3 regions of the Thalassotalea sp. PS06 genome follow, and region 3 is predicted to be linked to each of the others. Evidence: predicted binding sites of a transcription regulator. Region 3 holds the regulator's gene; each other region holds the start of a gene.

Region 1 (3,287 bases), 590 kb from region 3:
GGTATTGATTCGCATTGAAACCAATGCAGGCCATGGCGCGGGTACGCCAGTGTCGAAATCCATTGAACAATATGCCGATATTTTTGGTTTCACGCTTTATAACATGGACGTAAAAGCACTTTAATATCTTTCTGATAAGGGGAGGAGAGGAATTATTTTCCTTTCCTCCCTTTTTTTATTTTCCCTTTCTAAATCTTTCTCTAAGCTCTCTAGCCCTTGTTTAGTAAGGGTCTGAATCAAATAGATTTTTCATTAAAGCCTGGGTTTTTATGAAAAGTGTAAAAAAAACCAACATTTTTCTGTCGTTTTTCATTCTTTATCTATACTTAGGATTATAAAAAGTCTCTCAGGCTGTTTATGTTGTTGTCGTTGCCTTGAGGGAGCTCCGTGGAGCAAGGAAATAACAGGATAACAACTAATGACTTTTACCCCGGCAAATAACCTATCTAAAGGGCCCCCGTTTCAGACAATGGGTGTCTTGTTTTTCGTTGATTCAATGCAATTGCCCACACAAATATCGAGCTGCTGATTCCTGGCGCTACCAAATAAATAAATCTAAATACAGATTAAATGCACTGCAGTTCAGGTGTAGAGGATTTTTTGCGCAATTTTTTCGCGCGTAACAAGGACAGAAGTTATGGGAAAGTTTGCATCGCTGCTTTTGCTACTGTTTTCATCGACAGTAACTGCCATGGACTTTGAAGTAAAACTCGGGGGTTGGTCAGATCATCTTAAAAAGAATGACACGGAAGCTATCATCCAAGAGTTTATTGACCCGGATTTCGAGTACAACGAAAATCATAAGGGTTATGGGGTTAAATGGTACTTTTATGAGCCTGCACCAAAGTGGCAGGTTAATATCGAGCTTTGGAAAATGAAAGATTCCCACGAGATGGATTACAATTCTATCGGTATTGGCGTAACCCGGGACTTCCCATTGGAAGACTCTTTTTTGGACAAAATTTCGCTATCGATGCCAATCACCTATGTGGATCGCTCTGATATTCTTTATTCCGATACCAGCGCCGAATTCATCCGTAAAGATTTTATCCACTTTATGCCCTATTTAAGCTTTTACAAAAAAGGCTTTCACCTCGATTTCACTGTATTACCCCACGATACCAACACGGGTTTCTCTATTACTGCCTTTGCCAGGGTAGGATATCGCTTTTAAAGTGTCAGTTTATTTTACAAATACTGACAATCGCCATTTCCGTAAAACCATAAGCAAATTAAAAATCAACGGGTTACGACAATTGGAATATGCCTTGCATAGATATCCGTTTAGTTAATTCACATCAATAGCTGTAACACTGGGCTAGTTGAGCAGAGGTGCTCATCTGGCTGTCCTGTAGTTAATATTTGGCTGCGCGGTTAAAGCAATTTATTAAGGTATGTTGTATGAAAGTTAAGCAATGGCTATTACCTGCCCTGTTAATACTGTGTACTCCTTTTGCGAATGCAAATCTGTTGGTTAATGGCGACTTTGAAGACCCAGTTGTTGAAGAAGGTCGCTGGCAATGGTTTTCTGGTGAAGACGTTGATGGTTGGGATGGCGCCAGTATTGAGATCTGGCACATGGCTAACGGTACGATGGCATTTAGCGGTTTTCAGCATGCAGAGCTCAATGCTGCGGGCCCAGTAAACGGAGCCTGGACCATAGAGCAGACGTTTATGTCTGATGTCGGTTCATTCTATGAAGTTGGCTTTGCCTATAGCGCTCGTTTCGATGACGAAGCGTTTTTATTTGAAGTGCTTGCCGGCGACGACGTACTGTTTTCGCAGACGTTTGACGATCACGAATTCGGTACCTGGAGTGAGTTTTCCACGGTCTTTGAGGCTACCGGTACAGAGGCTACGGTTCGGTTTACCTCGGTGAATCCGGAAACGGGATTCTCTGGTAACTTCCTTGATGGCGTTTACGCTGTCGAAAGCGATGATCCATCACAGCAAATTCCGGAACCAAGCTCTATTTTAATATTTGCCATTTCATTGATTTTATTAGTTGGTGGAAGATCTTGGTTACGAAAATCTTAGGTGTCAAAAAGTCTTACAATCTGTTTGAAATATTTATTCTAAATTGAGTGAAGTCCTTTAAGAAGGTGCGTTTGGCGTTGATGGCAGGGTAATTGCTTGACCAACACCCGGTCGGTTAGCTGCTGGTAATATAACTAACCGACCTTTAGGAGCCGAAAGGCATTTAATAACAACTAAAAGGACATATTATGAAACACTTCACTCGGATTCTGGTAAGTATCTCTCTGTTAGTCTTTTCATTTGCCGCTAAAGCGGAACTTATTATCAATGGTGGGTTTGAAAAGCCAGAACTTGCGGAAAACTCATGGTCTTTCTTTCCTGAAGGAACGCCGGACTTAGGATGGCAGGGCAGTAATGTTGAAATTTGGCATAAATTAGGAGGTGTTCAGCCTAATAGTGGCAATCAACATGCAGAGCTTAATGCCCATCCCAATGCTGGCAGTTGGATGATTTATCAGACATTTAGCACTATTGCTGACGACAACTATGTATTGTCATTTGCCTACAGTGCGCGGGTTAATAACAATGAAGCTTTCAAGGTAGAAGTACTCGATGGCGATCATAACTCTGCTACGGTTTTAGCTTCTTTTGAAGTTAGTGGTACCGTTGGACAATGGGCAATCGACGGCGGTGTCTTTGCCGCTCTTGGGTCGACCACCACATTGAAAATATCGTCTATTAACCCTCTTGGCGGAACATTTGGCAACTTCATTGATGATGTTTCTGTAAAAAGCGAGAATGGCGGTCCATCAGAGGTGCCAGAGCCTTCTACGTTGGCTATTTTGGCGCTTTCATTGTTAGGGTTTAGCAGATTAAAACGTAATTAACTTGTCGAATTAAGGTTGCCATAGGGCAACCTTAACCTCTCTCATTAAACCTGAACATTCTGTAATAAGTCGCTGAATTTTTAATTCAACACAAAACCTTTACTTAAAAACGCTTAATGTTTGAATGTTGCTAACGAAGTACTGCCCGGCTGGCGCATATTCTCTACCATGCGTTGCGCCTGCTCGGGGGCTTTATCGCCCAGAGCTGTCACTAAAAATGCCACACCGAAGTTAACTAAAGCGCCAATGGCACCAAAGGCATTCGGTGATATGCCGAAGAACCAGTTTTCAGGCATAGCCCCCAGGAAGCTGGTGCCTGGAATAAACATTACGCCCTTGTGCTGAAATACGTATAACAGGGTGACACCGATACCGGCGCACATTCCGGCCACCGCCGCTTTGCCGGATATTGTCTTTGAAAAT
Region 2 (3,287 bases), 1.1 Mb from region 3:
CGATGTCAGCACGCTTAAGTTCAATGTATGCATCGATCATGTCTTGAGTGAATACACCACCTTCAGTCAGGAAGTCCATGTCAGCTTCAAGACAATCCAGAGCTTCTTCTAATGAACTCGCAACTTGTGGGATAGCAGCAGCTTCTTCCGCTGGTAGATCATATAGATCTTTATCCATTGCATCGCCTGGGTGAATCTTGTTTTTGATACCGTCAAGGCCAGCCATAAGCATTGCTGCGAATGCTAAGTATGGGTTAGCTGTTGGATCAGGGAAACGTACTTCGATACGACGTGCTTTCGGGCTAGGTACTACTGGAATACGGATAGAAGCAGAACGGTTACGTGCAGAGTAAGCAAGCATAACTGGCGCTTCGAAACCAGGAACTAGACGCTTGTAAGAGTTAGTAGAAGCGTTAGTGAAAGCATTTAGTGCTTTAGCGTGCTTGATGATACCGCCGATGTAGTAAAGAGCAGTTTCAGAAAGACCACCGTACTGATCACCAGAGAAAAGGTTAACACCGTCTTTCGCCAGAGATTGGTGACAGTGCATACCAGTGCCGTTATCACCAACAACTGGCTTAGGCATAAAAGTAGCCGTTTTGCCGTATGCGTGTGCAACGTTATGAACAACATACTTGTAGATTTGAATCTCGTCAGCTTTGTTAACCATAGTGTTGAAACGAGTCGCGATTTCGTTCTGACCCGCAGTTGCAACTTCGTGGTGATGCGCTTCAACAACAAGTCCCATCTCTTCCATTACCAGACACATTGCGCTACGAAGATCTTGTGAAGAATCAACTGGAGCTACCGGGAAGTAACCGCCTTTAACGTTAGGACGGTGACCGGTGTTACCATCTTCATAAGAAGTAGAAGAGTTCCAGATAGCTTCTTTGTCGTCGATCTTGTACATAGAACCACTCATATCCGTGTGGTACTTAACGTCGTCAAATAAGAAGAATTCCGGCTCTGGGCCGAATAGAACTGTATCAGCGATACCAGTGCTGCGCATGTAATCTTCAGCGCGCTTAGCAACAGAACGCGGGTCACGCTCGTAACCTTGCATAGTAGCAGGCTCAACGATGTCACAGCGGATGTTTAAAGTTGTTTCTTCTGTGAATGGGTCAAGTACCGCAGTTTCAGCGTCAGGCATAAGAATCATGTCTGATTCGTTGATACCTTTCCAACCAGAGATAGAAGAACCATCGAACATTTTACCTTCTTCAAAAAAATCTTCATCGATTTGGTGAAAAGGAAGTGAAACATGCTGCTCTTTACCTTTGGAATCAGTGAAGCGCAAATCAACGAACTTAACGTCGCTTTCTTTAATCAAATTTAAAACTGCTTGTGACATGAACGTCTCCGAAATTATTCTGCAGGTTAAAATAAAAATGTACTAACATTTGCTATGCAATGCATAAGCGATAATCGTGCCAACTTTGTAACCGTTGTTTTATCAAGGAATGGGCATTTAATATCGGCTTGGTTTGCACCTGCTTGGTGCAACTGTGGATCTTAATGGTGCATAGATGACAGGGGATCCTGAAAATTTCAGTTACTACTCTTTCATTGTACCATTTTAGTGAGAATTCACAGGATTTTTTCCAAAATAAGGCAAAACACTAATATCTAAATCAAATCCTAGTCAGGGCGCACTTCTCCTGCGACCTATCGGTTTTATTAATCGTACAATTTTAATTTTCCTTGTGCACTGCTCTGCTGTACAATACGCGCCCAAATATAGTTAAGGGCTAATACAGTGTTAGACAAATTACGCAATATTGCGATTATCGCGCACGTTGACCATGGTAAAACCACCCTGGTTGATAAACTGTTACAACAATCAGGTACATTAGACGCACGCGCAGATCTTGATGATCGTGTGATGGATTCTAATGACATCGAAAAAGAGCGTGGTATTACCATCCTCGCTAAAAACACCGCTATCGACTGGAACGATTATCGCGTAAATATCGTAGATACTCCGGGCCACGCTGACTTTGGTGGTGAAGTAGAGCGAGTAATGTCAATGGTTGACTCAGTACTGCTAATTGTTGACGCACAAGAAGGCCCAATGCCGCAAACTCGCTTCGTAACCCAAAAAGCATTCGCACAAGGGTTGAAGCCTATCGTAGTTATCAACAAAATCGATAAGCCAGGCGCTCGTCCTGATTGGGTAATGGATCAGGTATTTGATCTATTTGATAACTTAGGCGCAACTGACGAACAGTTGGACTTTAAAGTGGTTTACGCTTCAGCTATCAATGGCTGGGCATCTCACGAAGAAGGTGCAGAAGGCACTGATATGACACCGTTGTTCGAAACCATTGTTGAAGAAGTTCCGGCACCGGATGCGGATATCGAAGGCCCGTTCCAGATGCAAATCTCTCAGCTTGATTACAACTCTTATGTTGGTGTAATCGGTGTAGGTCGCGTTACTCGGGGTACCGTTAAGCCAGGTCAGCAGGTTACCGTTCATGGTGCTAATGGTCGTATCCACAACGGTAAAGTGGGTACGGTTTTAGGTTACCTTGGTCTAGAGCGTTATGAAGCCGAATCTGCCAAAGCGGGTGATATTATCGCGATTACCGGTTTGGGCGAGCTGAAAATCTCCGATACCATTTGTTGCCCAACAGAAGTTGAGCCACTACCGGCACTTTCTGTTGATGAACCAACCGTTACTATGACCTTCCAGGTAAACACTTCGCCATTTTCTGGTTTAGAAGGCAAGTATGTAACCTCACGAAACATTCTTGATCGCCTGCAGAAAGAATTGGTTCACAACGTTGCCCTTCGTGTTGAAGAAACAGACGATCCGGACAAGTTCCGTGTGTCAGGGCGTGGTGAATTGCACTTAGGTATCCTAATTGAAAACATGCGTCGTGAAGGCTTCGAGTTAGCGGTATCTCGTCCCGAAGTTATCATGATCGAAAAAGATGGTGAGACTCAAGAGCCATACGAAACCGTAACCGTTGATGTTGAAGAAGAGCATCAGGGTTCAATCATGGAGAAAATGGGTCTGCGTAAAGCCGAACTTACTGATATGGCGCCAGATGGCAAAGGTCGTATCCGTATGGACTTCATCATGCCGTCTCGTGGTTTGATTGGCTTCCAGACCGAGTTCATGACTTTAACTTCAGGTAGTGGTCTTATCTATCACACTTTCCTGCAGTACGGTCCTCACAAAGGTGGTGAAATCGGTCAGCGTATCAATGGTGTATTGATTGCTAATGCTACCGGTAAAGCTTTGACTAATGCTCTGTTTAACCTACAAGAGCGCGGTCGTCTTA
Region 3 (3,287 bases):
CTTGATGATACGGTGACCACCATTTTGCAACCAGAGAAAAAGGACGAGCCGCAAAAGTCAGGTAGCGAACAACAACCTGAAGATGAACAGCAACAGCCAGAGCAGAACGAAGAACAACAGCAGAACACTGAGTCAGGTGAGGAGCAATAGCGTGGCAAATCGTTTAGAAGCCCGTCACCTGGCAAAATCCTATAAAAATCGTCAGGTGGTTAAAGATGTGAGCCTCGCGGTGAGTGCCGGCCAGGTGGTTGGATTGCTTGGTCCAAATGGTGCCGGAAAAACAACGTCGTTCTATATGATTGTAGGTCTGGTTCCCAGTGATTCCGGTTCCGTTACTCTCGATGAGGAAGACCTGACACTTTTGCCGATGCATGAAAGAGCGCGGCAAGGTATAGGTTACCTGCCCCAGGAAGCATCAATTTTTCGCAAACTCTCGGTGCGCGACAACATCATGGCAATATTACAGACTCGAAAAGATTTAGATAATGATGGTCGTGAAGAAAAACTGGAAAGCCTGGTTGAAGAGTTTAATATAGGTCATATTATTGATAATACAGGGCAAAGTTTGTCTGGCGGGGAACGTAGACGCGTAGAAATTGCGCGAGCTTTAGCGGCTGACCCGCACTTTATTCTCCTGGACGAACCCTTTGCGGGTGTCGACCCTATCTCCGTTAGCGATATCAAGAAAATTATTCTGCACTTAAAGCAACGCGGTATTGGTGTACTCATTACTGACCATAACGTCCGTGAAACTCTCGATGTTTGCGAACATGCTTATATTGTTAGTCGCGGCGAATTGATCGCCGAAGGAAACGCCGAACAAGTATTGAGTAACCAGCAAGTACGCGATGTCTATCTAGGTGAGAAATTCACGCTATAGTTAAATACGGAAGACATAAATTTTGATTATTGGAAGAAGTAAGTAGACTCAGATGAGACCCAGTCTCCAGCTCCGAATGGGGCAACACTTAACCATGACGCCGCAGTTGCAGCAAGCGATCAAGTTGCTGCAACTATCGACGCTTGACCTGCAACAGGAAATCCAGGAAGCCCTGGATAGCAACCCGTTGCTGGAAGTCGACGAATCAAGCCTGAATGCTGACAGTGACAATTCTGAAACAAATAATCTTGACTCGCTTGAAGCAAGCAGTAACGTCAATGGCGAAGGCGACGAAATCTCTACCAGTGATGCCCTGAAAACCGACAATATCCCTGAAGAATTACCTACCGATTCACAATGGGAAGATTCTTATAGTGCCTCGGTTTCGTCCGCAAGTTCCCAGCCTGCAGATGACAGTTACGTTTTTCAGGGTGAGACCAAAGATTCAATTCAAGACCACCTGCTGTGGCAAATGGAACTAACCCCATTTTCTGAAACCGATAAATCCATCGCCATTGCCATCATTGATGCCATTGACGATAAAGGTTATTTGACCATCAGCAGTGAAGATGTATTAGAAAGCCTGGGCAATGATGAGGTCGAGCTTGATGAAGTTGAGGCGGTACTTAAACGTATCAATATGTTTGATCCTATCGGTGTTGGGGCTCGCTCAATTGCAGAGTGCCTGATTATCCAGTTGAATCAATTTGCCAAAGATACCCCTTATCTGGAAGAAGCGAAAATGCTAATCGATAAGTATATCGATTTATTGGCGATACGCGATTTTCGACAAATCATGCGCAAAACCAAGCTCAAAGAGCCACAACTCAAAGAGACCATGCGTCTAATCCATTCTTTAAACCCGCGGCCGGGTGATGTCATTAATGAAAGTGACGACCAATATGTTATCCCAGATGTTAGCGTGTTTAAAAAAGGTGGCCGCTGGGTGGTAGAGCTAAACGCTGACAGTGCGCCAAAACTGGCAATCAATAACCAATATGCAGCCCTTGCCCGCTCAACATCTTCCAGTGATAGTCAATTTATTCGTTCTCATTTACAAGAAGCGAAATGGTTCATCAAAAGCCTGGAATCACGTAATGATACCTTGCTGAAAGTCTCCAATTGTATCGTTCAGCAACAACAGGCATTTTTTGAATATGGTCCAGAGGCCATGCGCCCTATGGTCCTGAATGACATCGCCGAAGCCGTTGATATGCACGAATCAACCATTTCCCGGGTTACCACTCAAAAATACATGCACACCCCACGGGGCATTTTCGAATTAAAATATTTCTTCTCCAGCCATGTCAGTACTGAAAATGGCGGCGAATGTTCATCCACTGCGATCAGGGCACTGATTAAAAAAATGGTGGATGCAGAAATACCAAGTAAGCCACTAAGCGATAGTAAAATTGCCGACCTTCTTGCCGATCAAGGCATTAATGTCGCCCGTCGAACTATTGCTAAATATCGGGAATCCTTGGCAATCCCGCCCTCAAATCAGAGGAAGAGCTTACTTTAACAGCCAAAACCGTTCTGAGGAGCCGAAAAATGCAAATTAATTTGTCAGGTCACCATGTTGAGATTACGGACTCTTTAAAAGGATTTGTGGATAGTAAATTTGAAAAGCTAGAGCGACATTTTGACCACATAAATAATGTCTATGTGGTACTGACCGTCGAAAAACTCCAGCAAATTGCCGAAGCCACCGTCAATGTAAATGGTGGCGAAATCCACGCTTCCTCAGAACATCAGGATATGTATGCCGCGATAGATAGCTTAATCGACAAACTCGATCGGCAAGTGATTAAACACAAAGAAAAAATATCGAAACATTAACTATATAACCCAATGAAATTAGAACAATTATTATCCCCGGACTGTACTGTGTGTGCAGTACCGGGAACCAGTAAAAAGGGTGTGCTACAACAAATTAGTCGAATCGCGGCAAATGCGTTTAAAAATGCCACGGAAAAAGAATTATTAAACGCCTTGGTTGCCCGGGAAAAGCTGTCCAGTACAGGTATTGGTAAAGGTATCGCAATTCCCCATGGGCGCTTACAGCAGCATCAGCAAATCATTGCCGTTTTAGTGACGACCGAAAAACCGGTTTCGTTTGATGCAATTGACGACCAACCTGTAGATATTTTCTTTGCGCTTTTCGTTCCCGAAGACCATTGCCAGCAACATTTGCAAACCCTGGCAGCCATTGCTGCTTTTCTTGGGGATAAAAGCAATGCTAAGCGCTTGCGTCGGTGTAAAAGCTCCGAGCAATTATTTAAGATAGCCACGGGTCAGGAAGACTAAGGAAGCTTCAATGAAATTGCTAATCGTCAGTGGCCGTTCAGGTTCAGGTAAGTCCGTTGCATTGCGAGTACTTGAAGATCTTGGTTATTACTGTGTCGAT

What was found. Region 3 encodes sigma-54, which starts transcription at its own class of promoters, with help from an activator protein. Its sites were predicted from a motif close to GTTGGCACGNNNNTNGNNT; they were not measured.
Region 1: a site for sigma-54 is predicted at 1,256-1,274, ahead of FNC98_RS16585 (DUF642 domain-containing protein). Genes of this name have one in related genera too.
Region 2: a site for sigma-54 is predicted at 1,417-1,435, ahead of glnA (glutamate--ammonia ligase). Genes of this name have one in related genera too.

The regions. Positions count from the first base shown of each region.
Region 1 covers NZ_CP041638.1:3,756,646-3,759,932, reverse strand. Annotated here, with positions in the region: gene FNC98_RS16595 (prolyl oligopeptidase family serine peptidase) at 1-124, shown strand, start outside; gene FNC98_RS16590 (hypothetical protein) at 638-1,174, shown strand; gene FNC98_RS16585 (DUF642 domain-containing protein) at 1,402-2,037, shown strand; gene FNC98_RS16580 (DUF642 domain-containing protein) at 2,226-2,864, shown strand; gene FNC98_RS16575 (sodium:solute symporter family protein) at 2,978-3,287, opposite strand, start outside.
Region 2 covers NZ_CP041638.1:3,279,206-3,282,492, reverse strand. Annotated here, with positions in the region: gene glnA (glutamate--ammonia ligase) at 1-1,351, opposite strand, end outside; gene typA (translational GTPase TypA) at 1,757-3,287, shown strand, end outside.
Region 3 covers NZ_CP041638.1:553,251-556,537, reverse strand. Annotated here, with positions in the region: gene lptA (lipopolysaccharide transport periplasmic protein LptA) at 1-150, shown strand, start outside; gene lptB (LPS export ABC transporter ATP-binding protein) at 152-880, shown strand; gene FNC98_RS02410 (RNA polymerase factor sigma-54) at 933-2,402, shown strand; gene hpf (ribosome hibernation promoting factor) at 2,432-2,719, shown strand; gene ptsN (PTS IIA-like nitrogen regulatory protein PtsN) at 2,732-3,187, shown strand; gene rapZ (RNase adapter RapZ) at 3,198-3,287, shown strand, end outside.